DNA from 4 places in the Brachybacterium zhongshanense genome. Region 1 is predicted to be linked to each of the others. Evidence: riboswitches for the same ligand, from Rfam matches in the RefSeq annotation. Region 1 holds a riboswitch; each other region holds the start of a gene.

Region 1 (4,623 bases):
GCACCGAGGCGCCGTCGGCCGCTCTCGAGGTGGTCTCGATCGGTCAGCCGGAGTACGTCTCGGCGGCCGCCGAGCTGCTCGCCGGCGAGGACCTCGCGGTGCTGCGCAGCTGGCTTGCCCTGCACACCGTCTCCTCCTACGCCCCGTATCTGGACTCGGCCCTGGTCGACGAGGACTTCGCCTTCCACGGGACGGTCCTGTCGGGAGCCGAGGAGCTGCGGGAGCGCTGGAAGCGCGGGGTCGGCGTGGTCGAGGGCGCGCTCGGCTTCGCGATCGGTCGCGAGTACGTGACCCGGCACTTCCCCGCATCCCACAAGGAGCGCATGGTCGTCCTCGTCGACGCCCTCGTCGACGCCTATCGCTCCTCGATCTCGCAGCTCGAGTGGATGACCCCGGCGACCCGGGAGAAGGCCCTCGAGAAGCTCGCGAAGTTCACGCCGAAGATCGGCTACCCCTCGGAGTGGCGGACCTACGAGGACCTCGAGGTGGTCCCCGGCGATCTGGTCGCCTCCGTGCGCGAGGCGCGCCGGGCCGACGCCGCCTTCGACTTCGCCAAGGTCGGCGGGCCGATCGACCCCCACGAGTGGCACATGACCCCGCAGACGGTCAACGCCTACTACAACCCCGGCGCCAATGAGATCGTCTTCCCCGCCGCGATCCTGCAGCCGCCGTTCTTCGACGCGGACGCCGACGACGCCGTGAACTTCGGAGGCATCGGCGCCGTGATCGGGCACGAGATCGGGCACGGGTTCGACGACCAGGGTTCGAAGTACGACGGCGACGGGAACATGGTCTCCTGGTGGACCGAGGAGGATCGGGCGGCCTTCGACGAGCGCACCGCGTCCCTCATCGCCCAGTACTCCGAGCTCAGCCCCCGCGACCTCGGCGACGAGCATCGCGTCAACGGCGCCCTGACCATCGGCGAGAACATCGGCGACCTCGGCGGCCTCTCGATCGCCGTGAAGGCGTACCTGGCCACCGCCGGCGAGTCGGCGGCCGAGGAGGTCGACGGCTTCACCGGCCTGCAGCGGGTCTTCCTCTCCTGGGCGACGGTGTGGCGCGCGAAGAACCGCCCGCAGGCCGCCGTCCAGCTGCTGGCCACCGACCCCCACTCCCCCGCCGAGTTCCGATGCAACATCACCGCGGGGCACATCGACGAGTTCCACGAGGCCTTCGGAGTGCGCGAGGGCGATGCCATGCACCGCGCCCTCGAGGACCGCGTCCGCATCTGGTGACCCGCCGATGAGACCGGAGGCCCCCTTCTACGTCGGGACCACTCGGCCCACGGCCGTCGGCTGGACCCGCATCGGACTGACGCTCCTGGCGGGCGTCGTCGCCACCGCGGTGCTCGCCCAGCGGCCGACGCTCGACTCGCCGCTGCTGCTGGTCGCGGCGATGGGCGTGTTCGTCCTGATCGCGCTGTGGACGTGGATGAACCAGCGCACCCGCTTCATCGTCGACGAGCACGGGGTGACCGTCAGCCTCGGCGGGTTCCTTCCGCGGCGTCCGTGGCCGCTCGAGCAGTTCCGCACCGTCCAGCTGCGCGAGGTCCCCGGTTCCAGCGTGGGGGTGACCGTGGGCGGCTACGGGTGGCGTCGAGGGCGGGCGATGTCCTCGACGCCTGAGGAGCTCAGGCCCGTCGGCGGACGGCGCATCTTCACCACCGGCGAGGCCCAGGAGACCTATCGGCTGCTGGTCACGCGCCCCGGGACCATGGTCGAGATCATCAGCCGCGAGGGACCCCACTTCCTCTTCTCCCCCGATGACCCGGTCGCGACCGCCGAGGCCGTCGACCAGGCGATCCGCGCACGCCGCTGAGCGCACGAGCCCGGGCTGCGGTATGCTCGCGGACGGTCATCCAACTGACAGGGGAGCACCATCCGGGTGCTGAGAGTGCGCAGCAGTGCGCAGACCCTCGAACCTGATCCGGGTCACACCGGCGTAGGGAGTCGGGATTTCCGCGGGAGCATCCCCGTCGCACGCCGTCGGCGCGCGACGCACGGCGCACGATCGTCCGCCGCTGCGATGCGCCTGCGCCCCTTCCGCTCGTGGAAGGAGTATGAGATGACGCGTTTCCGCACCGTGGATCTGCTGGTCACCGTCGCGATCGGCGCCGCCTTCGGCGTCGCGTTCCTGGGATATGGGGCGCTGTACAGCCTCATCGGCCCGCTCACCGCCCTGTTCCGGCCCGCCGAGGGGCTCCTGATGGGCATCTGGTTCCTGCCCGCGATGATCGCGGCTCTCGTCGTGCGCAAGCCCGGCGCCGCGCTCCTCGCCGAGCTCATCGCTGCCAGCCTCGAGATGCTCCTGGGCGGCCAGTGGGGCTGGGGCACCGTCGTCTCCGGGGTCCTGCAGGGCGGAGGCGTCGAGATCGCCTTCCTGGCCTTCCGCTACCGCCGATTCACGCTCCCGGTGGCGATCCTCGGCGGCGTGATCGCCGCAGCCCTGGAATGGGTCTATGAGCGCTTCGCCTACTACCCGGAGATGAGCTGGCCGTTCGCCATCGTCCTGCTGGGCTTCGCCCTGGTCTCCGGCGCGCTCGCCTGCGGTGCGCTGGGCTGGGCGGTCGTGCGCGCACTGGCGGAGACCGGTGCGCTGGACGCGCTGCCCGCGGGACGCGAGCACGCCGAGATGCGCCTCGTCGCACGTCGAGCCGCAGGTGAGGGCACACGGGAGAGCTCTGCCGAGGATGCTTCCGGCGCCTCCGGCACCCCGCGGGCAGGGTCCGGGGCCATCTCCGGATGACCTCTCTCGAGCTGCGTGGGCTCAGCTGGCGCCCGCAGTCGCGCCTGGACCCGACGGTCCACGACCTCACCCTGGAGATCCCCCGCGGTCAGCGGGTGCTCCTGACCGGAGCCAGCGGCAGCGGCAAGTCGACTGTTCTGCGGGCGCTCGCGGGTCTGCTCGATCCCGAGGCCGGGGAGCTCCGGGGCGAGGCCCCCGGGGCCGCGCGCCCCGGGGAGCGCGGTCTGCTGCTGCAGAACCCGACGAACGCTCTGATCGCTGCGACCGTCGGCCGCGAGGCGGCGTTCGGGCCGGAGAACGCGGCGCTCGACCGCGCCGAGATCGCCGATCGGGTCCGAGAGTCCCTCGACGCGGCCGGCGTCGACGTGGACTCCACCCGTCCGCCGTGGGAAGCCTCCGGGGGCCAGCAGCAGAGGATCGCATTGGCCGGGGCTCTCGCCCTCGGCCCGGGGGCGCTGCTGCTGGACGAGCCGACGTCCATGCTGGATGGCAGGACGGCGGGCACCGTCCGACGGGCGATCCTGGACGTGATCGGCGACGCGACGCTCGTCGTCGCCGACCACGATGTCGTGCCGTGGGCCGAGCACGTCGAGCGTCTCATCGTCCTCGGCGACGGAGCCCGCATCCTGGCCGACGGTCCCCCCGACGAGGTCCTCGAGGCGCATCCGCGACTCGTGCAGCCGCCCGTCGCGGGATCCCTGACGGGATCCATGACGGGAACCATGGCGGGGTCCGCGGCGGGGTCGGGATCGCTCGCGAGGCCTGTCGCAGGGCCGGGGCCCATCGCGGGCGGCGGCGAGCAGCCTCCGCCCGGCGACCAGGCTGCTCGGGCTCGGGGAGACGTCGTGGCCTCGCTCACCGACACCGCGATCGCCCGCCGCGACGGCACGTCCGGTGTGCTCGCCCGCGGCATCGATCTGACGCTGCGCGCGGGGACGCTGACCGTTCTCTGCGGCCCCAGCGGCAGCGGCAAGACGAGTCTGCTGCGGGTTCTCCTCGGCCTGGACGCCCCGGCCGGAGGCCGCGTCGACCCTCCGTCCGGGCGTGATCTCGCCTGGGTCCCGCAGAACCCCGAGCACTCCTTCGTCGCCGCCACCGTGCGCGACGAGGCGCAGGCCTCTCCCTGGGCGGATGACTCCGACCTCGTCGACCGCCTGCTGTCCGCCGCGGGCCTCGACCAGCTCGCAGAGGCGAACCCCTACACCCTGTCCGGCGGCGAGCAGCGTCGGCTGGCGATCGTCGCAGCCCTCGCGCAGAAGCCGCGCCTCCTGGTCCTCGACGAGCCGACGGTCGGGCTGGACCCCGAGCGCCGGAGCGCCGTGCTGGCGCTCCTGGAGGAGGCTGCTGCGAACGGCGGTGCGATCCTCGCCGCGACCCACGATGACCATCTGGCGGCTGCAGCGGATGCCCGCCTGGATCTGCCCGGCCCGGTGGCCGCAGCCGCGGCCGACGGGGCCCCGGGGGCCACGGGCGCCCCGGGACCGGACCGACGCGTCCTCCCCGTGATCCGTCGGCCGCGGATCCCCGCTGACGCGCTGAACCCGCTCGTCCTGTGCCTGATCGGCATCCTCGCCGCGATCGGATCCTTCGGAGTCCAGACCTGGCAGGGAGGCCTGCTGGCGCTGCTCCCCACGGTGCTGCTCGCGCCGCTCGCGATCCGCAGCCTGCGGGGAGCGGCAGTGCGGATGGCACCCATCGCGCTGTCCGCCGCCAGCCTCGCCTGGACCACTGCGCTCCTCGGCGACGCGCCCGCACTCTCCGCGGACGCCTGGCTGCTGGGCCTCAAGGAGGCCGCTCGGATCAGCGCCTTCGTCGCGCCCGGAGTGCTCGCGCTCGGCAGCATCGACGTCACCGCGCTCGGAGATGCGCTCGGAGGCC
Region 2 (4,623 bases), 1.6 Mb from region 1:
CCAGGGCGGGGTCGTCGGTCGTGTACGGCAGGACCGTGAAGCCGCGGCGGACCAGCTGCTCGGTGGCCTCGAGCAGCTCGATCCCGTCGGGCAGGAGGGTGTCCTCGTCGGCGATGACCTCGAGCTTGATCCAGTCGGTCTCGAGGGCCTCGCGGGCCAGCTCGGCGGTGAGGATCGCGTCGCGGGCGCTGTAGCAGCCGGCGGTGTTGGGCAGCACGCGGATGCCGAGGCGCCGGATCATGGCGAACACGGAGTTGCCGGTCTCGGCGGAGAAGCGGCGCATGGCGACGGTGGTCAGGGCGGTCCCGGAGGCGACCAGCGCCCGTTCGAGGGCGGCCAGGTCGGTCGCGCCCCCGGTCCCCATGATCAGGCGCGAGGAGAGCGGCTCCCCGGCGATGACCAGAGGATCCTCGGTCAGGACGGCGGTGGTGCCCATGCTCAGCCTCCTTGGACGGCGGTGACGAACTCGCAGCGGGCCCCGGCGGCCAGCGGCGTCGCGGCCCAGCGGCTGCGGGGGACGACGGCGTCGTCGAGGGCGACGGCGACGCCGAGCGCTCCGCCGTCGGCCGATCGTCCGTCCTCGCCGACCTGCTGACCGAGCCTATGGGCGACCAGGTCCCGGACGGTCCAGGCCGCGGGGACCTCGACCTCCTCGGCGTTGACGCTCAGCGTGATGGTCATCGGGCCTCCTCGAGGGCGGGGGACGCGCTCGTGCGCGCGGGCTGCGGTGCGGGGGTGAAGCGGTCGGGCCGGACGGCGTCCATCAGCTCGGCGTGCTCGGGCGGGAGCGGCGCGCCGTCGACCAGGTCGGCGGTGCGCTGCGCGGCCCACGCCGAGAGCAGGATCCCGTGACGGTGGCATCCGGTGGAGACGATCACGCGAGGATCGGTCGGGACGGCGCCGAGCAGGGGCATGTCGTCGGGGGTGCCGGGGCGGTCGCGGGTGGTGACCTCGATCAGCTCGGTCTCGCGGATCGCCGGGAGGATCTCGGCGGCATCCTGCAGCAGCTGCAGCACACCGCCGGTGGAGGTGCCTGCCAGGTCGTCCTCCCGGCTGGTGGCGCCGAGCACGAGGGTCCGGTCGTCCCGCGGGACGAGATAGACGGGCCGGCCGCGCACGATCGCGCGCACGGTGCGGCCCACCAGGTTCTCCTCCCCCGGCAGCAGCAGGGAGTCGGGGACGCGCAGGCGCAGCACGTCTCCGCGCACGGGCCGCATCGCCAGGTCGAGAGCGCGGTGGGGGCCGTCGATCCCGGGGACGCCGAGCCCGGCGGCCAGGATGATCCTGTCGGCGGGGGCCGCGTCGTCGTCGGCCTCCGGGAGGGGGTCGAGCTCCGCGAGGGAGCGGACGGCGCCGAGGCGGATCGGGACGGCGGGCCCGTCGGGGCCGTCGGCCTCGAGGTCGGCGCGGACCGCGGCGGCGAGGCGGCGCGGATCGACCTGGTGGTCGCTCTCGAGGAGCACGCCTCCGCTGATGCCGCGCAGGAGGGCGCCCTCCTCGCGCCGCGCCTCGGCGCCGGTCAGCTCGCGCACGGAGGCGCCGCTGCGCCGCTGCACGGCGGCGAGGTCGCTCAGGGCTGCGAGGTCGCCCGCGTCGCGGCCGACGACGAGGGTCGAGGCATCGCGGTAGCCCGGATCGGGCAGAGGGTCCGCCCCGGCCGACGAGCGGGCCGCGCTGCGCTCGGCGAGGCGGGCGGCGAGCGCGCGATGGTCCTGCTCGGCCTCGCGCATCATCCGCCACAGCGGGCTCTGGCCGTACTGCATCTCGGCGGCGGGCGCGAGCATCCCGGCGGCGGCGAAGGTCGCCTGCTCGGCGACCCCGGTGGAGCGGATCTCGACGCGATGCCCGCGACGGCGCAGCTCATGGGCGGTGAGCAGGCCGACGATGCCTGCTCCGATGATGACGACACGCTGCACGGGCGCATTCCTCCTGACGACGGCATGATCCGCATCCAGTGCTGGTGGTCGGCGCCTCGCGCCCTCTCAGCCCGCCGACCGGGCTCCCACGGAACGGAGCCGAGTCTACGCGCCCCCGATCGGCGCTGTCGGGCCGTCCGGCGGGTCCTGCTGTGGGACGCTGTGCGCATGACCGCTGATCAGCAGACCCCCTCCCGGCGACGCGCGAGCCGGGACGAGACCGGCGAGCAGCGCCGAGCCGCCCTCGCGAGCGCGCGCCTGTACGTGTGCGTGGACCTCTCCCGCGGGCTCGATGACCTGCTCGCCTTCGCCGACGCCGCCTTCCGCGGGGGCGTGGACATCCTCCAGGTGCGCGACAAGGGCGCCGAGGCCCGTGCCGAGGTCGAGGCGCTGCGGGCGCTGCGTCCCGTCGCCGACGCCCACGGCGCGCTGCTCGCCGCCAATGACCGGGCCGACGTGGCGGTGCTCGCCGGCACCGATGTGCTCCACCTCGGGCAGGGGGATCTGACCACGGCGGATGCTCGCGCGCTGGTCGGTCCCGACGTCCTCGTCGGCCGCTCCACCCGCACCCTCGAGCAGATGCACGAGGCCGACGCCGATCCCGGCATCGACTACTTCTGCACCGGGCCCGTCTGGGCGACGCCGACGAAGCCGGGCCGCGAGCCCGTCGGCCTCGACCTCCCCCGTGCGGCCGCCGAGCGGACCGGTCCCGAGCCCAAGCCGTTCTTCGCGATCGGCGGGATCGATGCGGACCGCGTGCCGGAGATCCTGTCGACGGGTGCCGAGCGCATCGTCGTCGTGCGGGCCGTGACCGCTGCGGAGGATCCGGAGGCCGCCGCGCGCGCCCTCAGGGAGGCGCTCGACGCCAGCTGACGGCCCGCCGCTCAGCGGGAGCTGACGACCTCCACCGCGAGTGCCCTCACAGCGTCCGCGTCCAGCACCGTCACCTGCAGGCGCGGATCCGGGGCGGTGGGGTCGAGCGCCTCCATCAGGAGCACCTCCTCGGGCGTCGGATAGAGGCTGACCTGTCGCACTCCCGCATCGCTCGAGCGCACGGAGGTGAGCACCGCGATCCCGCGGGCCGCCGCGAGCCGGCGCGCCATCGCGCTGGTCTCCGTCAGCTCCGAGGCGCGCAGCACGACCCGGCGCTGCGGGGCGCTCTCCGTCGGCGAGTCGTGGACGGGGCTGTCCCCGGCAGTCCCGTCGGGGTCGATCACCGCGGCGAGGCGCCCGGCCGCCTGGGCAGGGCGCAGCGGCGTGAAGCGATGGATCCCGCTTCCCGTGACCTCCTCCTCGAGGACGCCGTCGGGATCGACGTACCAGTGGACGCGACGGGTCGCGGCGCCGTCCACGGTCCGCACCGTCCGCTCGAGGGTGGTGAAGACCGCGGCGGTCCGGCGCAGGACGAGGACCTCGGCGAGCTCCGGGTCCGGCCGCAGCCCCTCCGCCCCCGTCCCCGGGTCGCGGAACGGCTCGAGCCGGCCGGCTGCGAGCAGGCCCCGCACAGCGACCTCGGCGGCCTCCTCGACCCGGTCCGGCCGGGCGTCGAGCCAGGGCAGCGCGGACGGCTGACGCGCATCGGTCCCCTCCAGGCCGACGAGCTGCTCGTCGGTCAGGGACAGCAGCGGCTCCGGCTCCGAGGCGCCGGCGCGTGCGAGCACCGAGCCCGTGCCGTGCGCGCGAGGGCCTGCGGCGCGGGCGTCGTCAGGGCGGGGGCGGGCTGGGCGATCACCGGGTTCGCTCATCGTGCGAGCGTAACGGGCTCAGGACAGGGGGGACGACAATGGGAGGGTGCCGCAGCTCGATCGGGCGACTTCGGCACGCCCCGTCGGCCCGATCCCCGTCGATCCCGAGGAGGAGACGACCTCGATGACCGCCCGCACCCTCTCGCAGGACCCGCCGCAGGGCACCCCTCCCCGCTCGCCGATCGACCTGAACGCCGACCTCGGCGAGGGCTGGGGCGCCTGGTCGATGGGCGATGACGAGGCCATGCTCGACATCGTGACCACGGCGAACATCGCCTGCGGAGGCCATGCCGGGGACCCCTCGACGATGCGCAGGGCCGTCGGCGCCGCCCATGCGCGCGGGGTCGCGATCACCGCGCACGTCGCCTACCCGGATCTGCTGGGATTCGGCCGACGGCGCATGGACATCGCTCCCGCGGAGCTGACCGATCAGGTGATCGCCCAGACCGGGAGCCTGCTCGCGATCGCCGGAGCGGTCGGCGCCCGGGTCGTCGGCATCAAGCCGCACGGAGCCCTCTACAACACCCTCGCCCATGACGCGGCGCAGGCCGATGCGGTGATCGCTGCGGTCCTGGCTCTGCAGGGGATCGCCGGGGACCTGCTGCTGGTGGCCGCTCCGGGATCGGTGGTCGCCGCGCGCGCGGAGGCGGCGGGGATCGGCGTCGTGCTCGAGGGCTTCGCCGACCGCGCCTACCTCGCCGACGCCTCCCTCGCCCCGCGGCGCGAGCCCGGCGCCGTGCTCGTCGACCCCGAGGAGGTCGCCGCGCAGGCTCTCGAGCTGGCGCTGGACGGCCGCGCCAGGATCCACGGAGGCGGACCGGCCCGGGTCCCGGTGCCCTGCCGCAGCATCTGCCTGCACGGGGACACGCCCGGCGCGGTGGAGCTGGCCCGGACGGTGCGCTCGCGGCTCGAGGCGGAGGGCGTCCGCCTCGCGGCGCCGGATCCCCGCGCTCCGGGGGCCC
Region 3 (4,623 bases), 810 kb from region 1:
TCGAGGCGCGGAGCGAGGCGGGTCCCGATCTCCGCGTAGCCGATCGCGCACGGTGCGAGGGCGACATGGAGGTCCAGGAGATCGCCGGAGGCGCCGCAGTCCAGGACGAAACGGGTGTAGGCGACGGTCCCCATGCGCTCATCGGTCGCCTCGAGCTCGGCGGGGGATATGCCCCATGACGCGGTCAGACGAGCATGCAGGGAGGTCTCGGTGAGGACGCCCGAGAGCGCGTACGAGGCCTGACGGATGTCGTCCAGGCTGCGCGCCTTGTATGCGGCCAGGGCGTAGGCGCGGGCGAACTGGATGAGGAACAGATAGTCCTGGACGAGATAGTCCTGGAACGCCGGGAGCGGCAGCGTGCCTTCTCCCAGCTGCTCGACGAAGTCGTGGCGGGTGTAGGCGTCCCAGTCGTCGGCGGTCTCGGCGCGCAGGTGCTCGAACAGGGTCATCGGCGCGCCTCCTCGAGGTCTCGCGCGGCCGGGGCGAGGCGCGCGTCCGCGTAGGCGGAGTCGAAGAAGCGCAGCTCGAGGTCGACCGCGCGGGAGAAGGCCCCGTGCACGGCGGCGAGCCGATCAGTCCCGTCGGGATCAGTCCCGTCGCGATCGTCCCTCTCGAGGTCTGCACCCGCGCGATCGAGCTCCGAGCGGAGGAAGGCGACGAACCCGCGGAAGCCGGGATTGTCGTGCAGCCCGATCCACTCGGCGTGCACGAAGCTCTCCGGGAGCGGATGCGGGGCGGCCTGCGCCCAGTCGAGGTAGAGCCATTCGGTCACGAGCAGGACCGCGAGCACGACCGCATAGTCGCGGGAGGCGGCGGCCTCGCGGAACAGGTCCAGGAAGCCCGAGGTGGCCTCCGAATCGGGGATGGTCGCACGCCGCTGCTCGTCGACGCCGAGAGCGTCGAGGGCCCGCAGGAAGTAGGTGTTCTCGTCTCCGGCGACCTCTCCCGCGAACTGTGCGAGGCGCAGGCGGGCGGTCGGGGTGTCGGCCGCTGCGATCCCGGCGCCGATCAGCATGAGGAAGCTGTCCAGGAACCGATGGTCCTGGACCAGATAGCCGGCCATGACGTCATCGGGGACCTCGCCGGTGTGCAGCTCCCGCACGAAGCGGTGGCCGACGGCGAGGTCCCAGGTGGGGCCGGAGCCCTGCCGGAGACGGGCGGTGAAGGTGGAGCCGGTGGCGGTGGAGGCGCTGCCGGGGTCCTCCGGACGAGTCCGGGGAGCGGGCGGCTCCTCCGAGCGCAGGCCTTCCGAGCGCAGTTCTTCCATGACATTCCTCCGCGAGCATTGACTCGATCAGGTTCCTCGGGTGTGTTCTCAGCCCCGGCGGGGCACCCCGTGTCCGCCGACGAGCGTAGCGGATCCCGGAGCAGGAGGGGGAGGAGCGGATGCGTGCTGGGGACAGCCTGCCTAGGGTGGGTGCATGGACAGCGGAAGCGAGGGCGCCGGCCCGTCGGAGGACTGCGGCGACTCGCCGAGACCGTCGCTCGAGGCGTTCCGCGCGCTCGTGCTGGACCCGACGATGCAGGTGGTCGTCAGCGACCTCGACGGCGTGCTCCGCCGCTTCGACGAGCATCTGTGGGAGCGTCTGGATGCGCACCTCGGCCGGCCGACGGACACCGCCTATCGAGCGATCCTGCGCAGCCCGCTGCTGGGGGAGGTGGTCCGCGGGCGTGCCACCCATGCGCAGTGGCGGCAGCGGATCCTCGAGGATCTCGAGGCCGACGGCATCGACCCCGACACGGCGCACGAGGCGCTCAGGACCTGGCTCGACAGCGCTCCCGCGCTCGATCGCGGCGTGCTCGGCGTGCTCGAGGACGCTCGGCGCGCGGGTCGGGAGGTCTTCGTCTTCACCAACGGCACCGACCGGGTGCGCGAGGAGCTGCGCGGATTCGGCCTGGACAGGATGCTCCGGCCCGATGGCTCCGGGGACCGTCTGCTGAACTCGGCCGAGCTCGGCGCCGCGAAGCCCGACGCCGAGGCCTACGATGCCGCGCACGCCCGCATCCAGCAGGTCCTCGGGCGGAGCATCCCGCGCTCGGCGGTGGCCTTCCTCGACGACTCCGCCCGGCATGTCAGCGGTGCGCGCGAGGCGGGCTGGCGGGCCGTCCTGCTCCGGGACTGACGCTCCCCGGCTGACGCGCCCCGGCCGATGCGCCGCGGCGGTCATCGCCCCAGCGCGGTGAGCAGCTCGCCGACGTCGGCCGCGGCGCAGTCGAAGGCCTGGTCGGCATAGCCCTCGACCCCGGAGCTGACGATCGAGCCGTTGGCGACATGCAGCACGAGCGGTGCGTGAGCGGCCGGATATCCGCAGGCGATCAGCAGGGTGCGCAGGTCCTCGTCCATGCCGGGGCGGGATGAGCGCATGCGCTCGTGCAGCAGCGGGCTCTCGCGCACCCCGTCGAGCGCCGCGCCGACGCGGCCGACGATGCCCTCGGGAGTGTCCCCCCAGATCGTGCGGATGACGCGCGCCCCGATCTCGGCGGGGGCCAGGCCCGGGTGCGCGCCCTCGAGGGCCTCGCGGGTGGCCTGGGCGCGCACCTCCTCGTCGGCCTCGAGGCATCGCACGAGCAGATCCTCGCGGGTGGAGAAGTAGTAGCCGACGGAGCTCGAGGGGACACCGGCGACCTCGGCGACCCTGCGATGCGACACCGCCTGCATCCCCTCCGCGTGCAGCAGCTCCCGCGCCGCCTCCAGGATCGCCGCACGGCGCTCGACGGCACGGCTCTGCTGTGCTCTCTCGGACACACCCGCCTCCTTGTCTTGGACGACCGTCCAAACTCGTCGTAGTCCGCTCCGGGGCGTTCGGCCCGCCTCCGGGCGGACGCTCCGGTCTCATCGTCCTCCCCTCGCGGCGACTGCGAGAGAAAGTCCAGGTCATGAGCATCCAGGTGGATGGTCCCGTGTGGACCGACGCGGCCGGCGCCGAGAAGCCCGCGTTGGTCTCCGCGATGCCGATGGTGACGACGGCGGTCGAGCCGACGGCAGTGCCTCCGACGGCGGTCCCTGCGATGCCCTCTGCGTCGGCGCGCGTGCCGGGACGGGCGTCGATGGTCGCACTGATGTCCGTGCTGATCGGGGCCGTCGCGCTCCCGTCGCTCGGGATCGACATGTATCTCGCGTCGCTGCCGGAGATCCGGGAGGTCTTCGGCGTGCCCGTGGGGATCTCGCAGCTGACGCTGACGCTCTTCATGCTCATGCTGGGCATCGGGCAGCTCGTCGGCGGAGCCGTCTCCGACGCGGTCGGGCGTCGTCGGCCCCTGATCCTCGGGCTCGCGCTGTTCGTGACCGGTTCCGTGCTCGCGGCGCTCGCGCTCGGCATCACCCTCCTGCTGGTCGCCCGTGTGCTGCAGGGAGCGGGCGGCGCCCTCGCCGTCGTCGTCGCGAACAGCACCGTGCGCGATGTGGCCGTCGGCGATGCGGCCACCCGTCTGTACGCGCTGCTGCTGGGCATCTCCGGCATCGCGCCCGTGATCGCACCGACCCTCGGAGGGGTCGTCGACGCGGCTCTCGGCTGGCGCGCCGTGTTCTGGGTGCTGGCGCTGCTGGGGACCGTCCTGCTGCTGCTCGCCCTGGCCCGTCTGCCCGAGACGCTGGTCCCCGAGCGCCGCTCCCCGCTGCGGCCGCGAGCCGTCGCCTCCGCCTTCGCCGGGCTCCTGCGGACCCCGCGGTTCCTCGCGCCCGGGGCTGCGCTGATCTCGATGCTCGCCCTGCTGTTCGCCTACATCGGCGGCGCGTCCTACGTCTACCAGGGCGGATTCGGACTCGACGCTCGGCAGTTCGGCCTCGCCTTCGGCGCCGCCGGGGTGGCGATGATGCTCTCCACCCTCGCCGTGCACCGGCTCGCCTCGCGCGTCGCAACGCTGCGGCTCGGCCTCGCCGGCGCCGTCCTCGCCGGGTGCGGCGCGGTCGGAGCCCTGGTGGTGGCGCTGGCCGGAGGCGGCTTCGGGCTGTTCCTCGCGGCGCTGATCGTGCTCGCCCTCGGCTTCGGGATGGCGGAGCCCGCGGCCATGGGCAGCGCCATGGATGCGGCCGACGGCGGTGCCGGCCAGGCCGCCGCGCTCCTCGGCACCGCCCAGTACCTCGTGGGCGGGGGCGTCTCGGTCCTCGCCGGCGCGGCCGGTGCGGCGGGCGCCGTGGCCTGGACGGCGATGCTGGTGCTGCTCGCGGCCGCGGGGGTGGGGCTGACGGCGATCAGCCTGCGGGCCCAGCACCGCTGAGCCCGCAGCGCGGCCGGCCGCGCGACCCGGGGTCGCGGAGCGGGTCAGGCGTCGATGGTCAGCTGCCCGACGGCGGTGATCGGGAGGACGCGTCCCTCTTCCAGCTGGTACTGGCATCCGACGATGCCGAGGTCTCCTGCGGCGACGGCGTCGCTGATCACCCGCGAGGAGCGCATGAGGGCATGGATCGTCTCGTCCAGGTGCCGGCGGCCGACGGCGTCGGCGTCGATCTGTGTGGGATCCACATAGGGGGTGTCCTGGTGGGAAGCCAGCCATTCGCGCTGCACCGCGGGCTGGATGTGCTCCAGCTCCTTCTTGATCGCGGGGGTGACGGCGCTGGGGTTCGCGCTGGTCTGGTCGATGGCGGCGGCGACCGCGCCGCAGGAGCCGTGGGCGAGCACGACG
Region 4 (4,623 bases), 150 kb from region 1:
GAGCATCGCCGTGCCGTAGCGGGCGATCTCCGTCGCCCCGATCGCCGAGGTGATGTGGTCGTAGCCCGGGGCGATGTCCGTGACCAGCGGACCCAGCGTGTAGAACGGCGCCCCGGAGCACAGCTCCTGCTGGCGCTCGACGTTCTCCCGCACCTTGTGCAGCGGCACATGGCCGGGTCCCTCCACCATCACCTGGACGTCGTGCTCCCAGGCCCGATGGGTGAGCTCGGCCAAGGTGTCCAGCTCGGCGAACTGTGCGGCATCGTTCGCGTCGGCCAGGGAACCGGGTCGCAGCCCGTCCCCGAGGGAGAACGCGACGTCGTACCGTGCGAAGATCTCGCACAGCTCGTCGAAGCGGGTGTAGAGGAAGTTCTCCTGGTGATGGGCGAGGCACCACCCGGCCATGATCGATCCGCCCCGCGAGACGATGCCGGTGACCCGGTCCGCGGTCAGCGGCACGTAGCGCAGGAGCACTCCGGCGTGGACGGTCATGTAGTCCACGCCCTGCTCGCACTGCTCGATGACGGTGTCGCGATAGACCTCCCAGGTCAGCGCCGAGGCGTCGCCGTCGACCTTCTCGAGAGCCTGGTAGATCGGGACCGTGCCGATGGGGATCGGGGAGTTGCGGATCACCCACTCGCGGGTGGTGTGGATGTCGTCGCCGGTGGACAGGTCCATCAGGGTGTCCGCGCCCCAGCGGGAGGCCCAGCGTAGCTTCTCGACCTCCTCCGCGATGGAGCTGGTGACGGCTGAGTTGCCGATGTTGGCGTTGATCTTCACCAGGAACGCCCGGCCGATGATCATGGGCTCGGACTCCGGATGGTTGACGTTCGCGGGGATGATCGCCCGTCCGGCGGCGACCTCGGAGCGCACCAGCTCGACGTCGCAACCCTCCCGCAGCGCCACGAAGCGCATCTCGGGGGTGATCATGCCGCGCCTCGCGTAGTGCATCTGGGTGACGGTCCGCCCGGGCAGCGCCCGACGGGGGAGGGGCCGACGGCCCCGCCACTGCTGCGACGGACTGCCGCGGCGCAAGGCGGCCCGGCCGTCGTCGGCCAGTCTCCGTGCGCGCGCCTCATGCTCCTCGGTGTCGCCGCGCTCGGCGATCCACGGACTGCGCATCGGCGCCAGCCCCTCCTCGGGGACGCTGCCGGGGCCGGCGGTCCGGTACACCATGAACGGCTCGTTGGGGACCTCACCGGTGGGCTCCAGGTCGATGCGGGTCACCGGAACCCGGATCCCGTGCTCGGGATCCTCCAGATGGTCCAGGGAGTGCGAGGGGTACTGCTCGGACAGCGGGGAGCGCACAGTCATCTGCGGCCTCTCTTCCTACGCCGGTGCTAGCCGGATCAGGTTCTACGGTCCCGGGCGGCTGCAGCCCGGTCTCAGCCCTCTGCCGAGGGCCCCCGTGGGGTCGCGGACTGTCTATCACATGGGTGCCGGTGCGCAGCGCACCGTCCCGGAGTGCAGTGCACCGTCCCGGAGTGCGGCGGACCGTCCTCGGACGAGGAGAGCGAGGAGAGCGAGGAGAGAGGACCGTACGGCTCAGCCGCCCATGAGGGTGAGGACGAAGATCCACACGCACAGGAAGGCCAGCATCCCCAGGCTGTAGAGGATCGAGGCTCGCAGGATCTCGCTCTCCCGGCCGGACAGGCCCACGGCGCCTGCAGCGATCGCGATCGACTGAGGCGAGATCACCTTGGCGGCGTTCCCTCCGGCGGTGTTGGCCGCGACCAGGGTGGACGGCGTGAAGCCGATGGTCTCGGCAGTCGCGACCTGCAGCGGCGCGAACAGGGTGTTGTTGTTGACGACCGATCCCGTGAGGAACACTCCGATCCACCCGATCACCGGCGCGATCAGCGGGAACAGACGGCCGGTGGCGGCGAGCGCCGTGCCCATCGACGTCGAGCCCCCGGAGTAGTTGGCGATGTTCGCGAGGACCAGGATGACCAGGATCAGGGCGAGCGCCTTCCACAGGCTCGCGATGGTGGCGCGCAGCTCGTCGAGCAGCATCGATGCCGTGATCCGCGGAGTCGTCAGGTACGTCGCCAGGACCGCGAGCAGGATCGCGGTGCCGGTCGCTCCGAGGATGCTGAAGGTCCACGTCGCGGTCACGACGGTTCCCGAGGCCGTGGTGACGCTCCCCGTAAGCCCCGGGATGCCGGTCTCGAGCGTCGAGAAGGAGGGCAGACCCTCGGAGAACAGCGCCTTCACCGGCGGGATCGACCACAGCAGGATGACCAGCGAGAGGAAGTAGAAGGGGCTCCAGGCGACTCCCACCTCCTTCAGCGACGGCGCTGCGGTGCGGACCGGCTCCGGGGCGTCAGCCTCGCGGAACACCCGCTTCGGGGACCACACCCTGCACAGAGCGAAGATCGCGACCATCGCTCCGAGGCCTGCGGCCAGATCCGCGAGCTCGGGGCCGAGGAACCACAGCACCGCCGCCTGGATCCCGCTGAACACGATCGTCACCACCAGAGCGATGGGCCAGGTCTCCCGGAGCCCTCGCAGCCCATCGAGGATCACCACCAGGAGGAACGGGATCAGCAGGGTGAGCGGCTGCAGCACGATCACCAGGGCGCGCGACAGCTCGAGCACATCGAGCCCGGTCACCTGTGCCCCCACCAGCACAGGCACGCCGATCGCCCCGTATGCACCGGCGGCCGCATTGGCGACCAGCGAGATCATGGCCGCCCGCACGGGGCGGAAGCCCAGCTGCACGAGCAGCGCCGCGCAGATCGCGATCGGCACGCCGAATCCCGCCGCGCCCTCGAGGAACGCGCCGAAGGCGAAGCTGATCAGCAGCACCTGGATGCGCTGGTCGTCGGAGACCGCACCGATCGAGGCGCGGATGACGTCGAAATGACCGGAGGCGACGCTCAGTCGGTAGAGCCACACCGCCATCACGATGATGTATCCGATCGGCCAGATCGCCGTCAGCGCTCCCAGCATCCCGGCGCCCGCGGCGGCCGAGGCCGGCATGCCGAAGACTGCGAGCGCCACGACGACCTGCACGGCCAGGGCGATCAGTGCCGTCTTGATGCCGGACAGCTTGAACGCCACCAGGCACAGGAGGAACACGACGATGGGCAGGGCGGCGACCAGCGCCGACAACGGCAGGCAGCCCAGGGGGTCGATGGACTGGTACCACATGCGCGTCTCCTCACGAACGGGCGGTGGGAAGAGGACTGTCTGCAGAGGACCGAGGCTGTCGTCGATCGGCATCCTAAGGACCAAGGTCCCGGATGGTCACGATGGCGCGGCGGCGCGACAGAGTTCCGGAACGCCACTGTTCCTGGATGCGGCCTCAGTGCTCCCTGTCCGCATCCGGGACGCGATGCCCTGGTAGGACGTGTACCGTCGCCCGGGCCGTCCGCAGACGTCCGCGACAGGAGGACCACCCCATGCAGATCAAGCACGCCCTTGCGGCGCTCTCCCTCACCGCCGTCCTGGCGCTCGCCGGATGCAGCGGGGGAGGCGACGCGTCCGCCGGTAGCGACGCCGGCGGATCGGCTGCGAGCGATGCCGGTCAGTCGTCCTCGGCCGACGGATCGGCCGTCCCCGAGGCCGACGTCTCCGACGTCCCCGACCCGGTGGCGGAGGTCAACGGCGAGGAGATCACCAAGGAGCAGTTCGTCGAGGTCTACCAGTCGCAGTACCAGCAGGCCATGACCGCATCACAGACCACCGGGCAGGAGGTCGACGAGAGCGAGCTGCGCGGGCAGGTCGCCGACATGCTGGTCGACAACCTGCTGCTGCAGCAGGGCGCGGAGGATGCCGGGATCGAGGCGAGCGATCAGGATGTCGATGACACCCTCGACGAGATCGCCGCGCAGAACGGCATGGGCTCGGGGGACGAGGTCGTCCAGGCGCTCGTCGACCAGGGGAGCACCGAGGAGCAGGTCCGCGAGGACGCCGCCACCCAGTACGAGCTGACCGCCTACGTCGACCAGGAGGGCGACATCTCCGAGCCCAGCGATGAGGAGATCCAGGAGGAGTACGACGCGCAGGTGGAGCAGCTCACCGCGCAGGGCGGTGACACCTCTCAGGTGCCCGACTTCGAGGACGTCCGTGATCAGCTCGCCCAGCAGATGATCTCGGAGCAGGAGGACCAGGCGGCCTCGGCGCTCGCCGAGGAGCTCGCTGAGAAGGGCGAGGTCACGGTCAACCTCTGAACCGGTCAGCGCCGCCGAGCATGGTTCGGGTTCGGGTTCGGGTTCGGGTTCGGGGCCCTGATGCCCTGCGGCCAGACCTCCCGGGATGTCGGATCAGCGCCAGGGGATGGGACGGAACCGGCCGCCCCGGCCGCGGGTCAGCAGCACGGCGGATGAGGGGGAGACGAGGGCGGTGCCGCGCTCGAGGTGGTCGATGACCATGTGCAGGGCCTGACGGGCCGAATCGTCCTCGCTCGCACCGTCGAGCGGATCGACGAGGAAGCGCAGCACGATGCGGCCCACGCGGCGACCGGCGACCACCGGGGCCTCGACGTCCTTCGTCTCCACCTGGTGCAGCGAGCCCAGCGCGAGCGAGGCCTGCTCCATCACATCGGCGGGGGTCGCACCCTCCTGCAGGTCTCCGATGGGGAGGTGCATGCGATAGCTCGGCATCTGCCCAATCTAGCCA

Evidence for each region. A riboswitch is a leader RNA that binds a small molecule or an ion and turns the genes downstream of it on or off. The one in region 1 is predicted to bind thiamine pyrophosphate.
Region 2: linked by a shared signal. The riboswitch ahead of thiO (glycine oxidase ThiO) and the one ahead of ACZ5AJ_RS08470 (ECF transporter S component) in region 1 are both predicted to bind thiamine pyrophosphate.
Region 3: linked by a shared signal. The riboswitch ahead of ACZ5AJ_RS12025 (TenA family protein) and the one ahead of ACZ5AJ_RS08470 (ECF transporter S component) in region 1 are both predicted to bind thiamine pyrophosphate.
Region 4: linked by a shared signal. The riboswitch ahead of thiC (phosphomethylpyrimidine synthase ThiC) and the one ahead of ACZ5AJ_RS08470 (ECF transporter S component) in region 1 are both predicted to bind thiamine pyrophosphate.

The regions. Positions count from the first base shown of each region.
Region 1 covers NZ_AP043790.1:1,875,659-1,880,281, forward strand. Annotated here, with positions in the region: gene ACZ5AJ_RS08460 (M13 family metallopeptidase) at 1-1,235, shown strand, start outside; gene ACZ5AJ_RS08465 (hypothetical protein) at 1,243-1,818, shown strand; TPP riboswitch at 1,858-1,965, shown strand; gene ACZ5AJ_RS08470 (ECF transporter S component) at 2,065-2,745, shown strand; gene ACZ5AJ_RS08475 (ATP-binding cassette domain-containing protein) at 2,742-4,623, shown strand, end outside.
Region 2 covers NZ_AP043790.1:3,445,940-3,450,562, reverse strand. Annotated here, with positions in the region: gene ACZ5AJ_RS15300 (thiazole synthase) at 1-436, opposite strand, end outside; gene thiS (sulfur carrier protein ThiS) at 439-681, opposite strand; gene thiO (glycine oxidase ThiO) at 678-1,916, opposite strand; TPP riboswitch at 1,911-2,016, opposite strand; gene thiE (thiamine phosphate synthase) at 2,085-2,789, shown strand; gene ACZ5AJ_RS15280 (hypothetical protein) at 2,801-3,661, opposite strand; gene ACZ5AJ_RS15275 (LamB/YcsF family protein) at 3,786-4,623, shown strand, end outside.
Region 3 covers NZ_AP043790.1:2,683,197-2,687,819, reverse strand. Annotated here, with positions in the region: gene ACZ5AJ_RS12030 (TenA family protein) at 1-449, opposite strand, end outside; gene ACZ5AJ_RS12025 (TenA family protein) at 446-1,267, opposite strand; TPP riboswitch at 1,255-1,347, opposite strand; gene ACZ5AJ_RS12020 (HAD family hydrolase) at 1,422-2,123, shown strand; gene ACZ5AJ_RS12015 (TetR/AcrR family transcriptional regulator) at 2,165-2,746, opposite strand; gene ACZ5AJ_RS12010 (Bcr/CflA family efflux MFS transporter) at 2,878-4,218, shown strand; gene ACZ5AJ_RS12005 (carbonic anhydrase) at 4,263-4,623, opposite strand, start outside.
Region 4 covers NZ_AP043790.1:1,724,969-1,729,591, reverse strand. Annotated here, with positions in the region: gene thiC (phosphomethylpyrimidine synthase ThiC) at 1-1,314, opposite strand, end outside; TPP riboswitch at 1,309-1,419, opposite strand; gene ACZ5AJ_RS07795 (L-lactate permease) at 1,546-3,153, opposite strand; gene ACZ5AJ_RS07790 (SurA N-terminal domain-containing protein) at 3,405-4,175, shown strand; gene ACZ5AJ_RS07785 (hypothetical protein) at 4,269-4,607, opposite strand.